2 regions of the Nocardia sp. NPDC050378 genome follow, and region 1 is predicted to be linked to the other one. Evidence: riboswitches for the same ligand, from Rfam matches in the RefSeq annotation. Region 1 holds a riboswitch; the other holds the start of a gene.
What was found. Region 1 has a riboswitch for cobalamin ahead of cobN (cobaltochelatase subunit CobN). Riboswitches for the same ligand answer to the same signal wherever they lie in the genome.

Region 1 (11,618 bases):
ACCCGGTGATCTGCCCACCCGCCACCATCTTGTCCACCCGCCGCTTCACCGCGGGCGCCGACAATCCGACGGTCGAGCCGATCTCGCCGAAGGTGGCACGCGCGTTCTTCAGCAGGGCGGCGAGAATGCGACGGTCGATGTCGTCCATGGGAATTCCTCTCACACAATGAATCGCCATTTTCCCATCGATACGCGCAATGAATCGGTGTTCCCCGCGCAACGCGACGACATCTACCGTCGAGGCGTCGATTCGCGCCGCGCAGCCACCGGGAGTTCTGATGACCGCCGTCCTTCCCCTTCCCTCCTCGACGCCGGCGCGGGCGGCCACCCCGCGCCGCTTCGTGATGTGCCGACCCGACCACTTCGAGGTCACCTACGCGATCAATCCGTGGATGGATCCGGCAGCGCCGGTGGACCGGGCGCGGGCGCTGGCGCAGTGGGAGATCCTGCGCGCGCTGCTCGAACAGCACGGGCATTCGGTGGAGACCGTGCCGGGTGAGCCGGGCCTGCCCGACATGGTGTTCGCGGCCAACAGCGCGATCGTGATCGGCGGTCGTGCCCTGTCGGCCCGCTTCGCCCATCCCGAGCGGCAACCGGAGGGCCCGGCGTTTCACCGCTGGTTCGCGGCGCGCGAGTTACGTGAGTTGGCGGTGGCGGCCGAAACCAACGAGGGTGAGGGCGATTTCACGTTCGCGGGCGAGCGGATCCTGGCCGGAGTGGGATTCCGCTGCACCGCGGCGGCCCACGCCGAGGTGCAACGGTTCTTCGGCCTGCCCGTGCTCTCGCTCGAGCTGATCGACCCCCGCTTCTATCACCTCGACACCGCGCTGATGTGCCTCGACGAGACCACGGTCGCCTACTACCCAGGGGCCTTCAGCCCGCAGGCCCGCGAGGTCCTGGCCGTCCATTACCCGGACGCGATCCTGGTCACCGAGGCCGATGCCCTGTCCTTCGGCCTCAACGGGGTGAGCGACGGCCGCCACGTCTTCCTCGATCCGGGCGCGACCGGGCTGATCGCCGCCCTGCGCGAGCGGGGTTTCGAACCGGTCCCGGTCGACATGTCCGAGCTGCGCAAAGGTGGTGGCGGCGTGAAGTGCTGCGTCCTCGAACTACACACCCCCCGCGCTCGCCGACCCTGAGCCGGCCGGAGAGCGCTGGGTTCCCCGGCCGACCCGATCATTCGAACTCGGTGCCGCCGTCGCGCAGCAGGTACGCGTCGGAGACGATCTTGCCGATGGCACGGCCGCCGAGCACGGGCGAGTGCCGCTCGCGCGCGGCACGCACCACCAGCCCCTCGCGGATATCGCCGCCCGACCCGCTGACGGTCTCGGTGCCCTCGGCCAGCTTCAGCAACAACTCCGCGTCGTAGGGGCCTTCGTAGAGGACCGGTACGCGAGGGACGCCGAGGCCGAGTTCGCCGAGCAGGGCACCGATCTCGTGGTGGTCGAGCCAGCGCACCGGCGCACCGGCCTGCTCGACCGCGAGGTCGAACAGGGCGAAACCGAGCGTGTCGTCGTGCGCGGCCGACGCACCGTAGTGCAGGTCCTGCACGCCCGCCCCGAACACCTCACCGAAGAGCCCGACCCGGTCGGCGTCGAGGGCGTCGGCGAGCACGCGGGCGGCTTCGTCGAGCCGATGGCTGTGCACCGCCCGCCAGTACAGGTTGCCCTCGGTGCGGATCAGTGCCTGCGACCGACCACCGATTCCCTTGGACGACACCAAGGTCCGGTCCTCGGCGCGCAGATGGGTGAGCAGAAAGGCGGTGCCGTGGATCTTCTCCGTCGCCACCACCGGCTCGCCTTCGGCGAAGATATCGGGGAACCGCTTGATGTTCTCCACATCGATCCAGCGCAGCAGGTCGGGGGCGGGTTCCACTTGTCCCGACATCGAAACCGGGACCGGCGGCACCCATTTGGTCACGCCGAGCTCGGCGGCGAAGTCGGTGCGCGCCTCGGCCGCCGCCGCGAGATCCGTGCCCGACAGTGCGCTCGGTGTGCAGACGATGCCCTGGGACACCTCGCCGCGCAACCGCACCGCCTTCACCCGATTGCGTTGTGCCCCGGCCAATTTGCCGGTGAGACCCAGCTCGGCGATCAGCGGGTCCGGAACGATCGCCTGTTCCGGGATGTAGACGGCGTGGTCGCCGGTGACGAACTGCCCCTTGGCGACGACGGCCCGGTACAGCCCGACCTGGGCCAGCTCCAGCCGGTCGGCGTTCGGGTGTGGGACGACGACGAGCCGCTCGGCCGTCACTCGCAGTGTGGACATGGGAACCCCCTCGTTTCGAGGAGGTCAGCGTATGGCCGTGCCAATCACGGAGTCGAGCGGTTTTCGCGCGGGATGCACGTGCGCGGACGGCGTTCTAAGCTCGCCCTCATGGCCGAATCGAACACTGTCGCAGACACTCTGGCGATCACCGAGACGATCACCCGGATGTTCGTGTACTGCGATCGCAAGCGCTGGGACGACCTGGTCGCCGAGGTCTTCACCGACGAGGTCGACTTCGACGGCGGATTCGGTGACGGGGTCTCGATCCGCTCGTCGAAGGACATCGCCGCCGACTGGAAGGCGGGCCTGGAGGCCCTCGACGCCGTGCACCATCAGGCCGGCAATTACCTGATCGACGTCGACGGCGACGAGGCCACCGCCCACGCCGACTCCATCGCCGTCCACGTGAACAACGCCGCGACCAACGGCAGGACCCGCACCTTCGTCGGCAGCTACGCCCTTGCCGCCCGCCGTACCGCCGCGGGCTGGCGGATCAGCAAGTTCCACTACCTGCTGAAGGTGATCGAGGGCAACGCCGAGCTGAACTAGTCCGGGCGGTCGATGCGGTACCCGCCTTCGGTGGCGACGACATCGGTGACAGGTCCGGCTGGGCGGCCACAGCGCCGTTCGCAGCCCGACCAGTGTTGACGGCCGGTCGCCACCACGTCGGCGGCATCGAGGCCTGACTCGGCGCGGTCCGCCGCGTCGGCGGGAAGGGTGCGCTCGGCATCGCGGCCAGGCTCGGCTGTCGCGGGATGCCCCTCGGCCAGGTCGGGTGGTTCGTCGCCGAACACGCGCCCGGTTTCGATGGCCTCGGTGAGATCGGCGCGGACATCGGTGTGGGACTTGGCGCAGCCGGGGCGGCCCGCGCAGGCGCTCACCTGTAACCACGGTGAGCCGGCGTCGAAGATCAAGCCCATCGGCGCGAGCACCCGCACCACCGTTTCCGCGGGGCCCTCCTCCAGGTCGGGTAGCACCACACTGCGCCATGGCGTGAGGAACACGGGGCGTTCGACGGCGGCCAGGAATTCGGCGACCCGCGCGGGCAGTGTGCCGAGCCGAACACCCGCGCCGAGGGTGACCAGGCCGTTATCCTGTTCGAGCCAGCCGATCGGAATGTCATGTGTCGCACCGAGTTCCAGGCGCGCACCGGCGGGGGAGCGGTCCAGGGTCTCGGTGACCTTCTCGACACCGCCGGGGATCTCGTGCAACCGCCACTGCCCCGATTCCGCACGCAGGTCGAGGAAGCCGCGCGCTGCGTCGAGCATGACCGTGACGGCCTCGTCGGGAGTGACGCGGATGCCGGTGTCGGTCCCGGCGAGCAGCAACGCGAACTCGTCGCCGACGGCCTGGATCCCGATATCGCCGCGCAGGGTGCTCACGTCACCGCGGCCGTCGTCGAGGGTGAACAAGACCCGGCCTGGCAGGCCCGCCAGCGCGGCATCGGCCTGCAAGCCCACATCCAGGTCGGTGGCCAGCCCGTGTACATCGGCAAATCCACCCACCCGCCCGGACAGCGGTGAGGCGACGATATTGCGGACTCGCTCGTGCGTGCGGCTCGGCAGCAGGCCCGCTGTGGCCAGTCGGGCGGCCAGTTCGTTCGCGTTCCGTACCCGGCGCAACTGCACATTGCCGCGGGAGGTCAGCTCGAGGTTCCCGTTGCCCAGGTCGTGTGCGGCCTCGGCGAGTACCTGCACCTGGCCGGATTCCAGTCGTCCGCCGGGAACCCGGATCCGCGCCAACGGCCCGTCCGCGGCCTCGTGCAGCCGCAGAACCCCTGGGCAAGAATCGGGAGCGCTCCTGGTCATGATTCCCCAGCCTACGACCACCGCCGGGAGCGATCCGGCGTCAGGGCCGGGTGTAGTGCAGCGACACGGCGCCCGAGTCGGTTAGGGTGGTCGCGGCGGCGAGGCGCCAGGTCGACGCGTAGTTGTCGGGGAGCAGGCGCAGGCCGCCGCCGAGGGTGGTGGGGACGATGGTGAGGTAGAGGTCGTCGAACAGGTCGGCGCGCACCAGACACTGAATGATGCTAGCGCTGTTGGTGATCAGGATGTCGCGTCCGGCGGCTGCTTTGAGCGCGCGCACGTCGGCTTCCGGGTCGCGACCGATCCTGGCGTTGGTCCAGTCGGCCTTGTCCAGGTCGGACTGGTCGAGGGTGGTGGTGAAGACGACTTTCTCGACCTTCGCGAGCCATTCACCGAGCTCACGGGTGCGGGCGGAGCTGGCGGGGTCGGCGGTGATGCCCGGCCAGACCGCGGTGAACCCTTCCCAGTTGGTGCGTCCGAGGACGACGGTGTCGGCGCCGCGCCAGATGCCCTCGTAGGTGATCTCGGTCTGCGGGCTGGTGATGTAGTCCATGCACCAGCTCATGTCGTCGCCGGGACCGGTGCCGCTGTATCCGTCCATGGAGACGGCGACTTCGGCGACGACTCGGCGTCCGGTGCTCTGCGGGGTATTCGACATGGGCGACATCCGTTCTCGTTCGGTTGCTAATTCAGAGGAACAGACGCCACAACGTGGCCGAACTCATCGGTGATCCGCGCCGCGCTCGTGTTTGCGCACCAGAAGGAAACGGTATCCGCCTAGTGTGAGTGGCGGATCGCCGCCGGAGCAGTGCCGACAGGAGAGGTCAACCGCATGCTGCGTGAATTCGTGGACAAGCGTGTAGTTCCCGCGCTCGACAAGGTCGCCCATGCGCAGGCACCGGTGGTGCGGCGCTACGTCGACTGGCTGGGGAGCAGGCACCCCGACGATTCACCGGTGGAACTCGTGCAGCGGCTGTCGCGCCAGTACCTCGTCGTCGTCACCGCCAGCGGCGTGACGGTGGGGCTCACCGCCGCCGTACCCGGTATCGGCACGCTGATCGGCCTGGCCGCCACCGGTGTGGACACCGCCGTCTTCGTGGAGGCATCCTCGGTGTTCTCGGTGGGCGCCGCCGCGGCGTACGGCATCGCGCCCGAGGATCCGCGCCAGCAGCGATTGGTGTCGAAGGTGGTGCTCGGCGAGTCTGGCACGAAGGTCCTCGAACAGACCGCGGGTCACACGAAGGGCCAGTGGCTCGCCGTGGTCACCGACCACATTCCCGGCCTGGCGAGCATGCCCGACGGGCCTGCCAAACGGTTCATCGTCAACTACCTGGTCAAACGCGGACTGCTGCTCTTCGGCACGCTCATCCCCGCCGGGATCGGCGCGGTGATCGGCGGCTACGGCAACAACGCCCTCGGTCAGCTGGTCATCGCCAACGTCTACCGCCACCTGGGCACCGGTTCGCCCGAGATGGTCGCCGCGGGCACCCGCGACGGTTCGTCTTGACCTTCGAGTCACTGCAACCCCGATCATGAGCCGGTGCCTGACACCGAACTGATCACCATCGGAGCGTTCGCCCGCGTCTGCGGACTGAACGCCAGCGCCCTGCGCTTCTACGCCGACGCCGGAGTCCTCGTCCCCGCCCTGGTGGACGAGGACTCCGGCTACCGCTACTACACCCCCGACCAGGCCGGTCCCGCCTGCCTGATCCGCCACCTGCGCGCCGTCGACATGCCGTTGCCGACTGTCGCGGCGGTGCTCGCCGAACCCGACGCCGCAAAGGCCGCCGCCCTCCTCGACGCCCATCTCGCCGAAATGCACTGCCGCCGAAGGGAGTTCGACGCCGCAGCCGCCGCCGCTCATCGGGCGCTCGGCGTGGACCCCCGGCCGTTGCCGGACCGACGTGACCACGGCGCGGTGCCCGGCACCGAACCCGACCAGGCCGTGCGGGTCGGCGGTCCGGCGCTCGCGGCAGCCATCGACCAGGTCTCCACGGCAACCCGCACCGATCCGGCCCTGCCCGTGCTCGACACCATCCTGTTCGAGGCCGGCCCCGACGAACTGATCCTCACCGCCACCGACCGCTACCGGCTGGCCTCGCGAACCCTGCGCCCGATGGCCTCGGCGACGGCCGAGTGGTCCGCGACCATCGATGCCGCCGAACTGCGTGCCACCGCGTCCTGGCTGCGCCGTCAGCACACGGTGATCCTGCGTCCCACGCCCGATTCCGTCGAATTCCGCACTGCCACCGAGGATTCGGCGGCGAGTCAGCGCTGCCGCCGCTCGCCCGAGGAATTCCCCGACTACCGCCGCATGCTGGCAGCCCTGCCCCCGACCCCGACCAGGGCTGTCCTCGACCGCGCGCACCTCCTGGAAACACTGGAACGCGCGGACTCACCGATCGTGACTCTGCGCTTCGATTCCCCGGACACGGCCACGATCTCGGTGCCGAGCCCGGACGCGTCGACCCAGGACGGCACGCCGAACCCGCCCACCGAGCTGCGTGCGACGGTCTCCGGCCCACCGATCAGCGTCCACTTCGCCGTAACCACCCTCTACCCGGCCGTCGCGGGCGCGATCGGCCCCGACATCATGCTCGACCTGTCCGTCCCCGACCTCCCCGCCCACATCCGCTCCGCCGACGACGGCGACCTCCGGACCCTCGCCATGCCCTGCGAACCGGCCCCTTGATCGCTCGACCTGCCGGGTTGTGGCCCGGCAGGTTCACCGCTACGTTAAGTGCATGCACAAGCATGAACTTACGGAAAGGGGAACCCCCTCGGTCGGCGACCCGGTCGAGGGCTGGTTTCGTGCTTCCGCTCTTGTCGCGACCGTCGATTCGGGTCTCGGCAAATGGCTGACGCTGCACCACGGCATCGGCCTCACCGAGTACCACGCGCTCCGGCAGCTTGCCGCCGCGCCGGACAAGGAGATCCGGGTCAGCGAGCTGGCCCATCGGATCGGGTTGAATCAGAGTTCGGTGACCCGATTGCTGGGGCGGCTCGAGGCAAGAGGGTTCACGCGGCGGGACTTGTGTTCGGAGGACGGGCGCGGTGTGTACGCCGTGATCACCGAGGAGGGGGAGGTGCTGGTCAGGGACGCGCGCGAACCCTTCCAGCTCCAGCTGGAACGTCTGCTCGACGACGCCGAAGAGCTGTCACCGATGTTCGACGCGCTGCTCGCGCGCCGAACGGGGAACCGGGACTCCTGAACTGACCTGACATGCCGCAGAGGTCTTCCGCTCGGCATATATATGTATGTACATCCATAGAAAGGTATTATCGTGAACTGGCTCTACCTCGCCATCGCCGTCGTCTTCGAGGTCACCGTCGCTCTGGCGGCCGGAAAAGCGAAGGGTTTCACCGACATTCGATGGACCGTCGCCACCCTGGTCAGCGGCGCGATCGCGACCTACTTCCTGAGCCTGGCGCTGCTCACCTTCGACGTCGGCGCCGGCTACGCGATCTGGACCTCCCTGGCCGGTGTCGGAATCGTCGCTCTCGGCGCGGTGCTGTTCGGCCAGCGAGTCGACTGGCGCAAGGCGGTCGGCATCGTGATCGTCATCGGCGGTGTCGTCGGCCTGCAGCTCAGCAGCGGCGCCTGAGCAACCTCGTCCCCGACCACTTCTCACCGAAAGGCCGAACAATGTTCACCCACAACCGCACTCCCGCCACCGCCTGGCTCGTCCTGCTCCTCGCCGGCGCCTTCGAAGTCGGATACGCCCTCGCCGTCGGCGGCAGCCACGGTTTCACCGTGCTCACCTGGTCGCTGGTGGCGATCGTCTTCTTCCTTCTCACCCTGTTCGCCCTCAGCGTCGCGCTGAGAACGATCGACGTGGGCATCGGCTATGCCGTCTGGGCGGGCATCGGCGCGGTCGGCGCCGCACTCCTCGGACCGGTGTTCTTCGAGGAAACGCTCACGCCGCTCAAAGCGTTCTGGCTCGCCGTGGTGATCGCGGGAGTGGTCTGGCTCAAACTCGCCGACCGCGCCGAAGCCGCCTGAGCGACCCCGGACGCGGGCTGGAAAGTTGCGGGCGCGGCCGGGCCAGTACCATCGACTTGCTCGGCGGGCGTCGAGGAAACCGGTGGAAATCCGGTGCGGTCGCGCCACTGTGAACAGCCAGACCCTCTCCGGCGAGCACCGCAACCCGATGGGCGCGTCAACCCGAGGAAGGTCTCACCCTGTGATCCTGCTGCTGTCCACCTCCGACACCGACCTGCTGAGCGCCCGCGCGAGCGGCGCCGAGTACCGGTGGGGCAACCCCGCCCGGCTGCTGGTCGAGGATCTCGGGCAGCTGCTCGACGGCGTCGACCTGGTGATCGTGCGTATCCTCGGCGGCAAACGCGCCTGGGAAGAGGGCCTGGACGCGGTGCGGGCCAGCGGCATTCCGATGGTCGCCCTCGGCGGCGAGATCGCACCCGACGCGGAACTGATGGAATGTTCCACCGTGCCGGTCGGTGTCGCCGCCGACGCCCACAACTATCTCGCCGCGGGTGGTGCCGACAACCTGCGTCAGCTCTACAACTTCCTGTCCGACACGGTGTTGCTCACCGGTCACGGATTCGAGCCGCCGGTCCAGCTGCCGACCTGGGGTGAGCTCGAACGCTCGGCGCGCATCCTCGAACCGCACGCCCCCACGGTCGCCGTCGTCTACTACCGCGCCCAGCACCTGGCGGGCAACACCGGCTACGTCGACGCCCTGTGCACGGCCATCGAAGCCAAGGGTGCGCGCGCCCTGCCTGTGTACGCGGCGTCGCTGCGGACCGCCGAGCCGGAACTGCTCACCCTCCTCGGCCGGGCCGACGCCCTGGTGGTCACCGTGCTCGCCGCGGGCGGCAGCAAGCCCGCCACCGCGTCGGCCGGTGGCGACGACGAGGCCTGGGACGTGGCCGCGCTGGCCGCCCTCGACGTGCCGATCCTGCAGGGCCTGTGCCTGACCAGCCCGCGCGCCCAGTGGGAGGCCAACGACGACGGCCTGTCCCCGCTCGATGTCGCCACCCAGGTGGCGGTCCCGGAGTTCGACGGGCGCATCATCACGGTGCCGTTCTCGTTCAAGGAGTTCGACGAGGACGGTCTGTCCACCTATGTCCCCGATCCCGAACGCGCCGCCCGCGTCGCCGGGATCGCGGTGCGTCACGCCCGCCTGCGTCATATTCCCAACGGCGACAAGCGGATCGCGCTCATGCTGTCGGCCTACCCGACCAAGCACGCGCGCATCGGCAACGCCGTCGGCCTCGACACCCCGGCGAGCGCCATCCGGCTGCTCACCGAAATGCGTTCCGCCGGTTACGACCTCGGCGACATCGCCGAGATTCCCGGCCTCGCCGAAGGCGACGGTGACGCCCTGATCCACGCCCTGATCGCGGCGGGCGGCCAGGATCCCGACTGGCTCAGCGCCGAACAGCTCGAGGGCAATCCGATCCGCATCGGCGCGACCGTCTACACCCGATGGTTCGAGTCGCTGCCCGCCGACCTGCGCGAAGCCGTGGTCGAGGCGTGGGGGCCGCCGCCGGGCGAACTGTATGTGGACCGTTCGGCCGACCCGAAGGGCGAGATCGTCATCGCCGCACTGCGTTTCGGCAATGTGGTGCTGATGGTGCAGCCGCCGCGCGGTTTCGGGGAGAACCCGGTCGCCATCTACCACGATCCCGATCTGCCGCCGAGCCACCACTACCTGGCGGCCTACCGGTGGCTGTCGTCGGCCGACGGTTTCGGTGCCGATGCGATGGTGCACCTCGGCAAGCACGGCAACCTGGAATGGCTGCCGGGCAAGACCCTCGGCATGTCCGCGTCCTGTGGCACCGACGCCGCCCTCGGCGATCTGCCGCTGATCTACCCGTTCCTGGTGAACGACCCCGGTGAGGGCACCCAGGCCAAGCGCCGCGCCCACGCCACCCTCGTCGACCACCTCATCCCGCCGATGGCTCGCGCCGAAACCTACGGCGACATCTCGCGCCTGGAACAACTGCTCGACGAGCACGCCAACATCTCCGCCCTCGACCCGGCCAAACTGCCCGCCATCCGCCAGCAGATCTGGACCCTGATGCGCGCGGCCAAGATGGACCACGACCTCGGCCTGGCCGAACGCCCCGACGAGGACGTCTTCGACGACATGCTCCTGCACGTCGACGGCTGGCTCTGCGAGATCAAGGACGTGCAGATCCGCGACGGCCTGCACATCCTCGGCCAGGCCCCCGAGGGCGAGATGGAACTCGACCTGGTGCTGGCCATGCTGCGTGCCCGCCAGCTGTGGGGCGGCGAACAGAACGTCCCCGGCCTGCGAGAGGCGCTGGGGCTCAGCGAAGCCGGAGACGAGGCACGGATCCGCGTCGACGTGGTGGAGGCCCGCGCGCGCGAGCTGCTCGGCGCCCTGCAGGCGACGGACTGGTCGGTGGACGCGGTCGACACCCTCGTCGACGACTACGCGACCGCGATTCTCGCTGGGGGAGTGGATGATTCGTCCGGAGCGAGCGGCGCTGCCGCCGCGAACGGCGGCATCGCGGTGAGTGGGCGCCTCGACGCGGTGAAGACCGTGCTGCGGTTCGCCGCGACCGAGGTCGTGCCCCGCCTGCGCGAGACCGGCATCGAGATCGCCCGGGTCCTGCACGCCCTCAACGGCGGTTTCATCCCCGCGGGCCCGAGTGGTTCACCCTTGCGTGGTCTCATCAACGTGTTGCCGACCGGTCGCAACTTCTACTCCGTCGATCCGAAGGCCGTACCCTCGCGACTGGCGTGGGAGACGGGTCAGGCCATGGCCGAGTCCCTGCTCGCCCGCTACCTGGCCGACCACGGCGAGTACCCCAAGTCGGTCGGCCTGTCGGTGTGGGGCACCTCGGCCATGCGCACCTCCGGTGACGACATCGCCGAAGTCTTCGCGCTGCTCGGCGTGCGGCCGGTGTGGGACGAGGCGAGCCGCCGCGTCACCTCGCTCGAGGTGATCTCCCTGGACGAACTGGGCCGCCCGCGCATCGACGTCACCGTGCGCATCTCCGGCTTCTTCCGCGACGCCTTCCCGCACGTCCTCGCTCTGCTCGACGACGCCGTGCGTCTCGTCGCCGCCCTCGACGAACCGGCCGACGCCAATTACGTCCGCGCCCATGCCGATGCGGACCTGGCCGAGCACGGCGATGCCCGCCGTGCCACCACGCGCATCTTCGGTTCCAAGCCGGGCACCTACGGCGCGGGCCTGCTGCAGCTCATCGACTCCAAGAGCTGGCGCACCGACGACGACCTCGCGCAGGTGTACACCACCTGGGGCGGCTACGCCTACGGCCGCGACCTCGACGGCGCCCCCGCCGCCGACGACATGCGCACCGCGTACAAGCGAATCGCCGTGGCGGCCAAGAACACCGACACCCGCGAGCACGACATCGCCGACTCCGACGACTACTTCCAGTACCACGGCGGCATGGTCGCCACGGTGCGCGCGCTCACCGGGAAGAACCCCGAGGCCTACATCGGCGACTCCACCCGCCCCGACGCGGTGCGCACCCGCACGCTCTCGGAGGAAACCACCCGCGTGTTCCGTGCGCGCGTGGTGAACC
Region 2 (11,618 bases), on a different contig from region 1:
GACCAGCGACAGCAACCGAAGCCGCACCGGATCCGACAACGCCTTGAACACCGCGGCGAGCTCGGCCGCCTCGGTGTGGGTCAAGGGATCGCGAACGACCGGTTCCGCGCAACACGCGGCATCGGCCACCAGGTTCAGCTCCGACTTCGACATGCATCGATATTGACGTACATCGAATCAATGCGCAAACGGTCGCGACAGCCGCTGACGGGGATGCGCCCGTCAGCCACCGAAAACGGCGGTGACAACGGACTCGTCGATCTCGATCAGCTGGCAGGGTGCCCGCGGCTACCTCGGTGAACAGGGAGTTCCGTAACGCGGGTGTGCCGTGTGCGCCTCATCGGCCAGGCCTGAATGTGGGAGCTGTACATGAAGCCCGGTCGACAACACCGACGACCGTGATCGACCTTCGGCTTTGTCGTCGGGTGCATAGGCAGCACAGCGGCGCCCCAGATCGTGAGATCAGGGGCGCCGCAAGTGCATTCAGTTTCTGATTATGTCCCCGGCCGCGACTGCCGATGGTGTCGGCCGTCTCGGAACCGGTCGGTGCTAGACCTCGAGCGCGCCCGCGATCTTGGCGGCCATCGCGGTCACCGCCGGGAGCGGAGCACCCTTCGCGGCGTGAGTAGCCGGCTCGATCGCGATCAGCACGGTATCGCGGAAGTTGGCTGCCTCGGCGGGGTGAGCGGCGAGCGCGGTCATCGCGGCCGTGAGGCTGGGCAGCACGGTGTCGGCGAGTTCGGCGACAGTCTTGCCGGGCAGGCGGATATCACGGGACTTCGCCGACAGGACATGACCGACGAGCCCCGTCGCGGAAGTGAGGGCGATGGTCCCGTGCGAGACGGCCTTGTGCGGAGCCCCCGCGGCAGCGATCAACGAGACGGCCCCATAGGCGGCGGTCCGCAGGGTGGCCTTGTCCTGGTCGCTCAGGGTGATGGTGGCGTTCATGGTGTGCTCCTCGTAATCCGTTGTGGCCCTGCTCCTTCGGAGTAGGACCGCTTTGTTCGATGAACACACTCTGTCCGGGCTCGCTGACACGGACCTGACGTTCAGCTGACGCCAGTGCTGACATGGGAGTGCGCAGCCCGTGGACGATCGCTGAATGGATCATCTCTGGCTACCGCGCGTCATGATCGCTTTTCGATCAGAGGCAGCGGCGCACGTGATCGGGATGGCCTAGCTGTAGGCGGGCGAGCGTTATGGTGCCGCGCTGGAGCAAGGTGGTGGGTCGTCCACCAGAGAGAGATACCCCCATACAGAACAGTCCCCGGTAGTCTCCATCGAAACGTGAGTTATCAGTCGTCGCTGACAGCTCCGGAATTCGACTGGCTTGCCGGGGGCTTAGCCGGATCCTGAAAAACAACTCACCGCTGTCGACGGACGTCTCTGTCGGTAGCGTAGCCATTCTCCGGTGCTCCGGTATGTCTCCAGTCTGCTCCGATTTCTCCTGCTGTCAATACTTGTTGCCCGACTATTTCGCCGAAATTTCGAGGTCGGGCGGGGTATTGGTGTGCGGCATTGTGCGGACGGCCGTCGCGGAGGACAGTGGGTATGTCCGGTGGTGTCCACCGGGGGCGCCACTCTTCGGAGAAGTGGGAGGTTGCCTGTGTACGCACGTTCGAGCACTATCGCGGCTCAGCCGTCTTCGATCGACAGCGGGATCGCGTACCTGCGTAACAAGGTGATGCCGCAGTTGCCCGAGTTCGACGGATGGGTCGGCCTGTCGCTGATGGTGAACAGGGCGACGGGACGTTGCATCGCCACGACCGCGTGGGATTCGGAGGATGCGCTGCGGTCGAGTCAGTCGCGTGCCCAGCCGTTGCGTGACGGTCTGGCCCAGGCGATGGGTGGGCGGCTCGAGAAGATCGATGAATGGGATGTCGCCGTCATGCACCGCGAACATCTGGCAGGTCCGCGCGCGTGCACTCGATGCACCTGGTTGCAGATGGATCCGGCCGGGATGGACCTGCTGATCGACACCTTCAAGACCCGACTGTTGCCGGCGTTCGAGGAGCTCGAAGGGTTCCGCAGCGCCAGCTTGTTCGTCGACCGGGAAACCGGGCGTGCGGTCGGCTCCACGGTGTGGTCGAGTGTCGAGGAATTGGACAGCAGCCGTGAACACACGGACCGGATGAGGGCCGCGGCCTCGCGCAGCCTGAGTGCCGAGGTCCTCGATGTAGCGGAGTTCCGGCTCGGCTTCGCGCACCTGCGCGTACCCGAACTGGTGTGATCGGCCGGTGATCCGGCCGGGAGGGTGCTTCCGGCCGGATTCGCCATGCCCTGCGGGGCACCGCGTCGATGTGGCCCGCGCGGTGATCGTGTCGGTTTCGTCCAAGACGGGTGTTGGTGCCTCGACTTAGGGTGAGCGCAGTCCGACGCACGATCTTCAGGAGGAATCGCATGGCACGCGAGCTGGTCTACACGGGATTCATGTCGCTCGACGGGGTAGTCGACTCGCCCGGTGGCACCGTTGAGGGGCACCGCAGTGGTGGGTGGGTGATGCAGACCGAGTTCGTGCCGGAGGCGTATTCGCTCAAGGGGGAGGAGCTCGCGGAGACCTCGGCGCTGATGTTCGGACGTCGCAGCTATGCGGCGTTCGCGCCGATCTGGCGGGATTCCGAAGATCACGCCGCGTACAAGGATCTGCCCAAGTATGTGGTGTCCTCGACTCTGTCCGAGGGCGATCTGATCGACGGCTGGGGTGACATCACGATCCTGCGTACCGTCGCGGACGTGGAGAAGCTGAAGCAGTCCGACGGTGGGGCCATTTTCGTCCACGGCAGTGCCGAACTGGCACGGAGTCTCGGCGACGCCGACCTGATCGACCGCTACAACCTGTTGGTCTTCCCGGTTCTGCTCGGCGCGGGCAAGAACCTCTTCAGTCATTCGGACCGACCGAAACAGCAACTGCGGCTGCGTGATTCGGATACCTACAGCAACGGTGTGGCGAAACTCGTCTATGACGTGGTGCGCTGACCGAGCGCGATCGCTCCGCCCGCGCCTTCGCGTAATTGCCGCGCTGTGCGCCCGACATACCGTCGCAGCGCGCGGGCGAGGTGGGGTTCGTCGTAGTAGTCGAGCTCGGCCACGACATCGGCCACGGTCTCACCCGCACTCAGCAGCCCAGCCGCGGTGCGGACGCGTTCGATCTGGCGGACCGCTCCCTGCGTGAGACCGGTCGAGGTGCGGAACCGGCGTTCGAGTGTCCGCTCACCGACCGCGGGCCGTGCACCGAGCAGTGCCTCGACGACCAGCGGGTCGCGACCGACCACCTCCGCCGCGATCAGCCGTTCGACGAGGGCCTCGGCGTCATCCGGATGTGGTGTCTCCCAGCGTGTTCCGTCGAGCCAGAAGCCGCGCTCGGTGATGTCCGGCAGCATGATTCCGCCATCTAACAGCGACGATGTCGCGACGGTACGCAACGAGGTGCCGACAGCGAACTGGACACCGAGGAAATTGGCGCCCTCGGGTACCGGCGCCGTCCCCGCCCGGCTCTCCGGCCCCGTCACCGCGGCTCCGCGCACACCGTCCTGGTCCCAGAAGACCAAGCCCCACGTCTCGGTCGCCACGGAGGTCATCTCCGCCACGTGCTCGCTGCGACAGGTCCACACCGTGGAAACCCACGGCGAATCGGACCCGCGCCCCTCGAACACCAAACCCACACGTCGATGCTAAACGGCCGAGCGACGATCTGTTCCATGTCCCTGCAGCCGACCGCCGAGCCGTTGCCGAGGAAAAGTACCGTCAGAGCCATGCACGATCTGACCTATGCCCCCGCAGGCGCGACCTGCCCCGCCGAGCGCATCTGGTCCGAAGGTTTCGACGGGTTCCGGCGGTTCGAGACCTCCGTGGTGATCGGGGACGGTGAGCAGGTGTGGGAAGCGGCGAGACAGGCGGTGTTGCGCTGGGGTGTCAAGCGGCGCAGCGGGTTTCGGGTCGTGCCGGAGGAGCCCGTCACGGTCGGCGCGGAGTATCGGGTGAGTATGGGGTGGGGGCCGTTGTCGGTGCATGAACCCGTGCGGGTGGTGGCGGTGGTCGATACCGAGGACAGGTGTGGGTTCGCCTATGGCACTCTGCCGGGGCATCCGGTGTGTGGTGAGGAGGCGTTCGTGGTGCATCGACGACCTGACGGGACAGTGGAATTCACGCTGAGGTCACTCACTCGACCCGCACCGGCCGGATTCTGGCGGACGATCTTTCCGCTTCTGCTCGTCGCCCAGCGCCACTATCGCCGCCGTTATCTGCGTGCACTGCTGCGCTGACCTATCTCGTTCTTTACCCGGCTGGCGGACAGCGCTTTACTCGGCGCGAAACTCGGTTCGAACTCCTTGGCCGGCGAGAATCAGCGATGACTTTCGGACGGCCATCTCCATGGGCTCGTTCATCCAGGCGAGGTCACCACGCAGCCGACCGTGAGCCGGGCCCTCGCGCTGAATTCCGAACGCAGCGTGCGTGTCTCAAATCTGTGTGCGAAAGGTGATTCGCATATCGATCGCGAATCCGAACTACAGAATGGATTGGTCAACCGGCGCAAATGTGAAATAGATCACAAAGATTGATTTAATATCTTTCGGCTATTACTAATAGCCCGGTCGACATTCGTTTGGTCCGGCTTTGGGGGGCAAAAGGTCGAGAGGGAGTAGTCAATGTTCATGCGCTCAACTCGCAACATTCTCCTCGGTGCACTGCCTGTGGTTGTGGCGGTCGCCTTCGCTGGTAGTGGCGTTGCGTCGGCGGACGCATTCGCTGACCAGCAGGCTCAGTCGGCCACCGTGGTGGCCGTCGAGGGCGACAGCTATGCGACTGCCATCGCCGAGTATTCGTTCGGATCCGCCGTCCCGGCGGGCGTAGCGATTTCCCAGGATGCCGAGCCTTCGATTCCGCAGGCCGCCGAGCTTTCGAACGAAAACTTGGTCTCGGAAGTGGCCGCTCCCGCGATTTCGGAGGCAACCGCTCCCGTGGTATCGGACGTGACCGAATCCCAGTTGCATGAGGTCGCGACCAATCCGAAGGCCGAGAACTCCGACCCGGTGGTCAACGGTGCCCTCGCTGGTGCCGGTCTCGGTGCGCTGACCACGCTGGTCAACTGCATCCCGTCCGCGATCATATTGGGCGTGGGCTACCCGATCTGCCTCCTCCTCGGTGTACTTCCCCATGCGGCCGTCGGTGCCATCATCGGTGGCATTGTGGGCCATGTGAATCCGGAGGTCGTTCCGCAGGTTCTGCCCTGAGAAGGGGGGTCGGCAGGTAACTGCCCCGGCTCCGGACTCCCGGTGCGGCTGCGGTGAAAAGCGCAGCCGCACCGGAAGTTTCAGCGCAGCGCCGCAGCCGCGGCGACGAGATTGCGCAGGGAAGCTTCCACCTCGACCGGTCCGCGGGTCTTCAGTCCGCAGTCGGGATTGACCCACAGTCGTTCGGCGGGAACAGCTTTCAATGCTGCCCGCAGCGAGGTGATGATCTCCTCGACCGAAGGCACACGGGGGGAGTGGATGTCGTAGACACCCGGTCCGACACCGAGATCGAAGCCGGCGGCGTTGAGGTCGTCGAGGACCTCCATGTGTGAGCGGGCCGCTTCGATGGAGGTGACGTCGGCGTCGAGGCCCGCGATCGCACCGATGACCTCACCGAACTCGGAGTAGCACAGGTGGGTGTGGATCTGGGTGGTGTCGGCGACACCGGCGGTTGCCAGCCGGAACGAGTCCACCGCCCAGGCCAGGTAGGCGGGTTGTTCGGCGGCGCGCAGTGGAAGCAGTTCGCGCAGGGCGGGTTCGTCGACCTGGATGATGCGCGCGCCGTCGCGCTCGAGATCGGTGACCTCGTCCCGGATGGCCAGGGCGACCTGACGGGCCGAGTCGGCCAGGGGCTGGTCGTCGCGAACGAAGGACCAGGCCAGGATGGTGACGGGACCGGTGAGCATGCCTTTGACGGGCTTGTCGGTGCGGGACTGGGCGTAGCGGATCCAGCCGGTGGTCATCGGTGCGGGCCGGGTGACGTCGCCGAACAGGATCGGTGGACGCACGCACCGGGTGCCGTAGGACTGGACCCAGCCGTTGTCGGTGGTGGCGAAGCCGTCCAGGAGTTCGGCGAAATACTGGACCATGTCGTTGCGTTCGGGCTCGCCGTGCACGAGCACATCGAGGCCGAGACGTTCCTGCAGAGCGATCACGTCGTCGATCTCGGCCCGCATGCGGGAGGCGTATTCCGCCTGATCGATCTCTCCCTTGCGCAGTGCGGCGCGAGCCAGCCGGATCGCGGAGGTCTGCGGGTAGGAGCCGATGGTCGTGGTTGGCAGCAGCGGCAGATTCAGATGTGCGCGCTGCTCGATCCGGCGTTCGTCGGCGGGGGCACGCTCGGTGTCGGCCGGGGTCAGTGCCGCCAGGCGGGCGCGGACAGTGTCGTCGTGCAGGCGCGGGTCGCTGCGGCGAGATCCTACGGCGTCGCGCGCCGCGCGCAGCTCGGTTGCGACCGTGTCGGTGCCGCGGGTGAGGGCCGTTGCCAGGACACGGATTTCGTCGACCTTCTCGGTGCCGAAGGCCAGCCACGAACGCAGCCGGTCGTCGAACCCGGTTTCCGGGGCCAGCGAATAGGGGACATGTAGCAGTGAGCAGGAGCTCGACACCGCGACCGAGGCCGCGCTGCCGAGTAGCGAGCCGAGCGTGCTCAGCGCACCGTCGAGGTCGGTGCGCCAGATGTTTCGCCCGTCGACGACGCCGGCGACCAGCAGTTTGCGCGACAGCGCCGGAACCGAGGCGACGGCTTCGACGGTGGTTCCCGTGGTGAAGTCGAGCGCGACGGCTTCGACCGGGGTGGCTGCGATCTCGGCGAGTGCGGCGCCGGCGTGGCCGAAATAGGTGGCGACGAGGATCGCGGGCCGGGCGGTGGACGAGGCGAGCTCGGTGTAGGTGGCGCGGACGGCGGCCAGCTCGGCGTCGTCGAGATCGGTGACGAGGATCGGCTCGTCGATCTGGACCCACTCCACCCCGGCGTCGGCCAGACGAGTGAGCAGGTCACGGTAGAGCGGCACGAGCTCGGCGAGGCGGTCCAGCGGCGCGCCTGCGGCGTGCTTGGCCAGCTTCAGGAAGGTGAGCGGTCCGATGACGACCGGTCTGGCCGGAATCCCCAGAGTCGCGGCTTCGGCGAGCTCGGCGAACAACTTGTCCGGATTCAGGGAAAACTCTGTCGCCGAGTCGATTTCGGGCACGAGGTAGTGGTAGTTGGTGTCGAACCACTTGGTCATCTCGAGCGGGGCGATCGTGTCGGTGCCGCGTGCGGCGGCGAAGTACCGGTCGAGCGGGTCGGCGATGTCGGCGACGCGAGCGGGCAGCGCGCCCAACAGCACGGCGGTGTCGAGCACCTGGTCGTAGTAGGAGAACGTGCCCACGGGGATCGAGTCGAGGCCTGCGGCGGAGAGGCCGGTCAGGTCGCTGCGGCGCAGTTCGCGGGCGACGGTGTGCAGGTGCTCGGCGTCGGCCGTGCCTGCCCAGTAGGCCTCGGTGGCGCGTTTGAGTTCACGGTTCGGCCCGACGCGGGGGAGTCCGAGAACGGTTGCGGTGAAGAAGCTGGATGAAACGGACATGGTCATCGTCTCCGGTGCGGATGCGGATAGCCCTGGCCTGTCACGGGTAGCACCGACCGCCGACCGCGCGGGGGCGTGCGAGGCGAGCTCACGCGCCCGTTCCGGTGAGTCCGGCGGGTCGCTTGTCGGTCTGTGCGCCCAATCCTCGAGGCGAAGGCCGCCGGACACGGCGTGTCCGGCACAGCGGGCAGGTCTTCGGACTCGCGGGCACCGGCCTGATTCGGCCGACCTAGTGGCCGTCGCTTCCCAGGCGGATGCCCAGTGCTCGTTGACGGCGGTCGTTCCCACTCACCGCTGCGGGACAGTCCCGGATTCCCACCGGGTTCCCTCTCGCCGGACACCGGTATTCCGGTGTCCGGTTTCGACACGATCACCGGAGTTCGGGGCTCCGACTCCGCACGGTGAACGTGAACCAGCTGCGCCGACCATCTTAGGCCAAGGAACTCCACCGACAATGGTGAAGCACGTCATCGGCAAACGCGGCAGTCGCCGTGCGCCGCATGTCGGGGAGGTGCGACGGGAGGCCACGGTAAGGTCTGACCCGGGCGTAGGGAACACCGGTGCGAATCCGGGGCTGTCCCGCAACTGTCACCGAGGAGCGATCCGCCGATTCATGGCCACGACCTACCCAGGTTGGAAGGCCGGTGGGGAGCGTCGATCCGGGAGCCAGGATACCTGCGCCCGCGTATCGGGATCACCCACGAGGATGGCTATGGACAACTCCACATCGGCACGGTCAGGTTTCGGCCGTCGCACCTTCCTGCTCGCCGGCGCGCTCACGCTCGGCGCGATCGCGACCGGCTGCGGTTCGCCGGGCAGTCCATCGGGCGCTGCGCTGGGTCCGCCGCGGCCTGGCGGTCGTCTGCGATCAGTGATCGCGGGCCGTTCGGCGAGCGCGGACGTGCTCGACCCGCATCAGGCCGGTAGTTCGGCGGGCGGGGCGGTGTCGAAGAACGTCTGGGACAAGCTCGTCGCCTACAACAACGACCTCACCCTGCGCTACCGCCTCGCGCAGTCGCTCGAACCCAACGCCGACGGCAGCGAGTGGCGGATCACTCTGCGCCCCGGCGTGGTTTTCAGCGACGGCACCCCACTGACCTCGCGCGATGTGCTCTGGAGCTTCGAGCGGATGCTCGACCCGGCCAAGAGCTCGTCGGGGGATCTCGCCGCGGTCGACATGTCGCGCACCCGCGCCGACGGCGACCTCGCCGTGGTGGTCGCCATGAAAACACCGCTGGCCGACTTCGGTTCGGTGCTGGCGGGCTGGTACTGCTACATCGTCAAGGACGGCACGGGCACCATCGACGGCTCGGAACTGCCCGTCGGCACCGGGCCGTTCGCGCTGGTGCGGTGGTCGCCCGGTGACCGCACCCTGTTGCGCCGCAACGAGCGTTACTGGGACGGACCGGTGTATCTCGACGAGGTGGAGATCATCCAGATCGCCGAGACCGAAGCGCGTGTGAACGCCTTCCTGTCCGGGGAGGCCGAAGTGGCACACGAGATCTCGTACCTGCAGGCGAGCACCTTGGCCGACGATCCGAACGTCACGGTGGTCGTGCCACCGGCCGGATTGATGGGTGCGTTCCAAATGCGAGTGGACACAGCGCCGTTCGACGATCCGCGAGTACGGCAGGCGATGCGGTTGGCGGTGGACCGCGAGGCCATGGTGGAGTCGGTGTATTACGGATACGCCGAGGTCGGCAACGACATCTACGGCAAAGGCGCCCCGTTCTATCACGACACGCTGCCGCAACGGTCCTACGATCCGCAGCGTGCGCGTGAGCTTTTGCGCGCGGCGGGGCACGAGCAGCTGACCGTGACGCTGCCGACCGCCGACGGCTCACCGGGCATGCTCGAATCGGCGACACTGTTCGCCGAGCAGGCCAAAGCCGCCGGTATCACGATCAAGTTGGAGTCGGTACCTGCCGACACCTACTTCTCGCAGGTCAGCGGTAAGGCTCCGCTCAGTCATGTCGGCTGGTGGAACTACAGTCTCGACTACTTCTACGGCCAGACCATGACCAGCGACTCACCGAGCAACGGCACCGGCTGGCGGCGCCCGGACTGGGATGCCGAGTTCGCGCAGGCGCGTGCGGCGATGGACCCGGTTCGGCGCGCCGAACTGTATCGCGAACTGCAAGAACAACTCTGGAACGAAGGCGGCTACATCCTCTTCAGCTTCGCCAAGCGGCCCGACGCGGCGAAGAACTTCGTGGGTGGTGTTCGCGACGGTGTGCCCGGCACCGACGACTGGGCGAACTACGCGACCACCTGGCTGGCCGAGCAATGACCCGCCGGTCGTGATCGCCTACACCGCACGGCGCGTCGTCGGCGGGCTCGGTGTGCTCTGTGCTGTCGCGCTGGTGGTTTTCACGCTGTTCGAGGTACTGGACTCGGACGCGGCGACGGTGATCCTCTCGCGCACCGGCGGTGGCGCCCCCACTCCCGAGCAACTCGCCGCGTTGCGCGCCGAGCTCGGCCTCGACCGTCCGGCTCCGGTGCGCTTCGCGGAATGGCTGATCGGGTTCGCGCAGGGCGATTTCGGCACCTCGCTGATTTCGGGTCGACCCGTGCGCGATGTGCTGCTCGGGCGCGCGGTCAACAGTGTCACCCTCGCCGTGGTCACCGCCGTCCTGCTGGTTCCGGCCGCGCTCACGCTCGGGCTGGTCGCCGGTGCGCGGGCCGGGTCGCGCACCGACCGCGTGATCAGCGTCGGTGCCCTGGCGGCGGAGTCGGTGCCCTCGTTCGTCTTCGGTGTGCTGCTGGTGGCGACGGTGTCGCTGTCGCTGGGGCTGCTGCCCGCCGTTTCGCTGCTGCCGACCGGGGTCAGTGCGTTGACCCGCCCGGAGATCCTGGTGTTGCCGGTGACCTGTCTGCTCATCGGGCTGTCCCCGCATCCGGTGCGGATGGTGCGCGCTCAGACGGCCGAGGTGATGGCCAGTCCCTATATCCGGTCGGTTCGGCTCAACGGTGTCGGCGGGGTGCGGCTGATGCTGCGCCACGTCGCGCCCAACGCCGTGTCCGCCTCGATTCATCCACTCGCGGGTACGGTGGTCGGGTTGATCGGGGGCGTCGCGGTGGTGGAGACGCTGTTCTCCTATCCAGGTCTGTCGCAGGAGTTGTTGCGCGCCATCGAGGCTCGCGATTTCCCGTTCGTCCAGTCGGCGGCAGTATTACTGGCGGCCGTCGGGATCGTCATCTACCTCGTCGCGGATCTGCTCACCCTCGCGGTGAGTCCAAGAGCACGGCGGGAGGTGGGCCGTGACGGATCGTGAGAGGAAGGGGCGCAGGCGAATACGGTCCGGCTGGCTCGCTGTCGCCGTGGCGGTACTGTTCCTCGTCGTGTTCGGACCGGTCCTCGCGCCCTATTCGCCGACCGTCCCGACCGCCGCGCCGTTCCAGTCACCGTCGGCGCGGCATCTGCTTGGCACCGATGTGGTCGGACGGGATGTGCTCTCGCGCGTGCTACACGGCGGCATCGCGCTGTTGTCGACCGCTGGGCTCGCCCTGGTTGTGGCGTACGCGCTCGGGCTGGTGCTCGGTGCCTTCGCGGGCCTGCGGCGGTCCTGGGATCGCTGGATCACCGCGCCGGTCGACGCGATCATCGTGGTCCCGTGGTTTTTGCTGCTGGCGGTGATCGCCACCGCCATGGGGCCGGGCCCGGCGGCCATCGTGGTGACAGCGGCCCTGGCATCGGTGCCCTGGATCATCCGGATCGTGCGCACCTGTGTCCTCGAACTCGCCGCCACCGGGTATGTGGAGTCCGCGCGTGCGCGAGGCGAACCGCTGTGGCGGCTCGGGGTGGTGGAGGTGCTGCCCAATCTGCGGTCGGTGGTGTTCGCCGATGCGGGCGTGCGGATGTCGGCGACGATCTCGCTGGTCGCGGTGAGTGGATTCCTCGGTCTCGGCCTGCGCCCGCCCTCCTCGGACTGGGCGCTGATGATCACCGAGAACCGCCCCGGATTCGCGCTGCAACCGTGGTCGGTGCTCGCGCCCGCGTTGTTGATCATGGTGTTGGTGGTCTCGGTCAACATGGTCACCG

Region 2: it holds a riboswitch for cobalamin, as region 1 does, so the genes downstream of both, metE (5-methyltetrahydropteroyltriglutamate--homocysteine S-methyltransferase) here and cobN (cobaltochelatase subunit CobN) in region 1, are expected to answer to the same signal.

The regions. Positions count from the first base shown of each region.
Region 1 covers NZ_JBFAKI010000007.1:296,718-308,335, reverse strand. Annotated here, with positions in the region: gene AB0I35_RS18750 (Lrp/AsnC family transcriptional regulator) at 1-148, opposite strand, end outside; gene ddaH (dimethylargininase) at 279-1,139, shown strand; gene AB0I35_RS18740 (RNA ligase (ATP)) at 1,177-2,268, opposite strand; gene AB0I35_RS18735 (nuclear transport factor 2 family protein) at 2,377-2,817, shown strand; gene cobG (precorrin-3B synthase) at 2,814-4,076, opposite strand; gene AB0I35_RS18725 (dihydrofolate reductase family protein) at 4,117-4,731, opposite strand; gene AB0I35_RS18720 (hypothetical protein) at 4,906-5,580, shown strand; gene AB0I35_RS18715 (MerR family transcriptional regulator) at 5,614-6,765, shown strand; gene AB0I35_RS18710 (MarR family transcriptional regulator) at 6,818-7,285, shown strand; gene AB0I35_RS18705 (SMR family transporter) at 7,358-7,678, shown strand; gene AB0I35_RS18700 (multidrug efflux SMR transporter) at 7,720-8,076, shown strand; cobalamin riboswitch at 8,098-8,224, shown strand; gene cobN (cobaltochelatase subunit CobN) at 8,258-11,618, shown strand, end outside.
Region 2 covers NZ_JBFAKI010000021.1:70,787-82,404, forward strand. Annotated here, with positions in the region: gene AB0I35_RS29365 (metalloregulator ArsR/SmtB family transcription factor) at 1-153, opposite strand, end outside; gene AB0I35_RS29370 (hypothetical protein) at 550-948, opposite strand; gene AB0I35_RS29375 (hypothetical protein) at 1,607-2,230, shown strand; gene AB0I35_RS29380 (dihydrofolate reductase family protein) at 2,401-2,976, shown strand; gene AB0I35_RS29385 (helix-turn-helix domain-containing protein) at 2,958-3,662, opposite strand; gene AB0I35_RS29390 (DUF1990 domain-containing protein) at 3,753-4,262, shown strand; gene AB0I35_RS29395 (hypothetical protein) at 4,647-5,231, shown strand; gene metE (5-methyltetrahydropteroyltriglutamate--homocysteine S-methyltransferase) at 5,312-7,582, opposite strand; cobalamin riboswitch at 7,745-7,950, opposite strand; cobalamin riboswitch at 8,105-8,274, shown strand; gene AB0I35_RS29405 (ABC transporter substrate-binding protein) at 8,289-9,866, shown strand; gene AB0I35_RS29410 (ABC transporter permease) at 9,877-10,851, shown strand; gene AB0I35_RS29415 (ATP-binding cassette domain-containing protein) at 10,838-11,618, shown strand, end outside.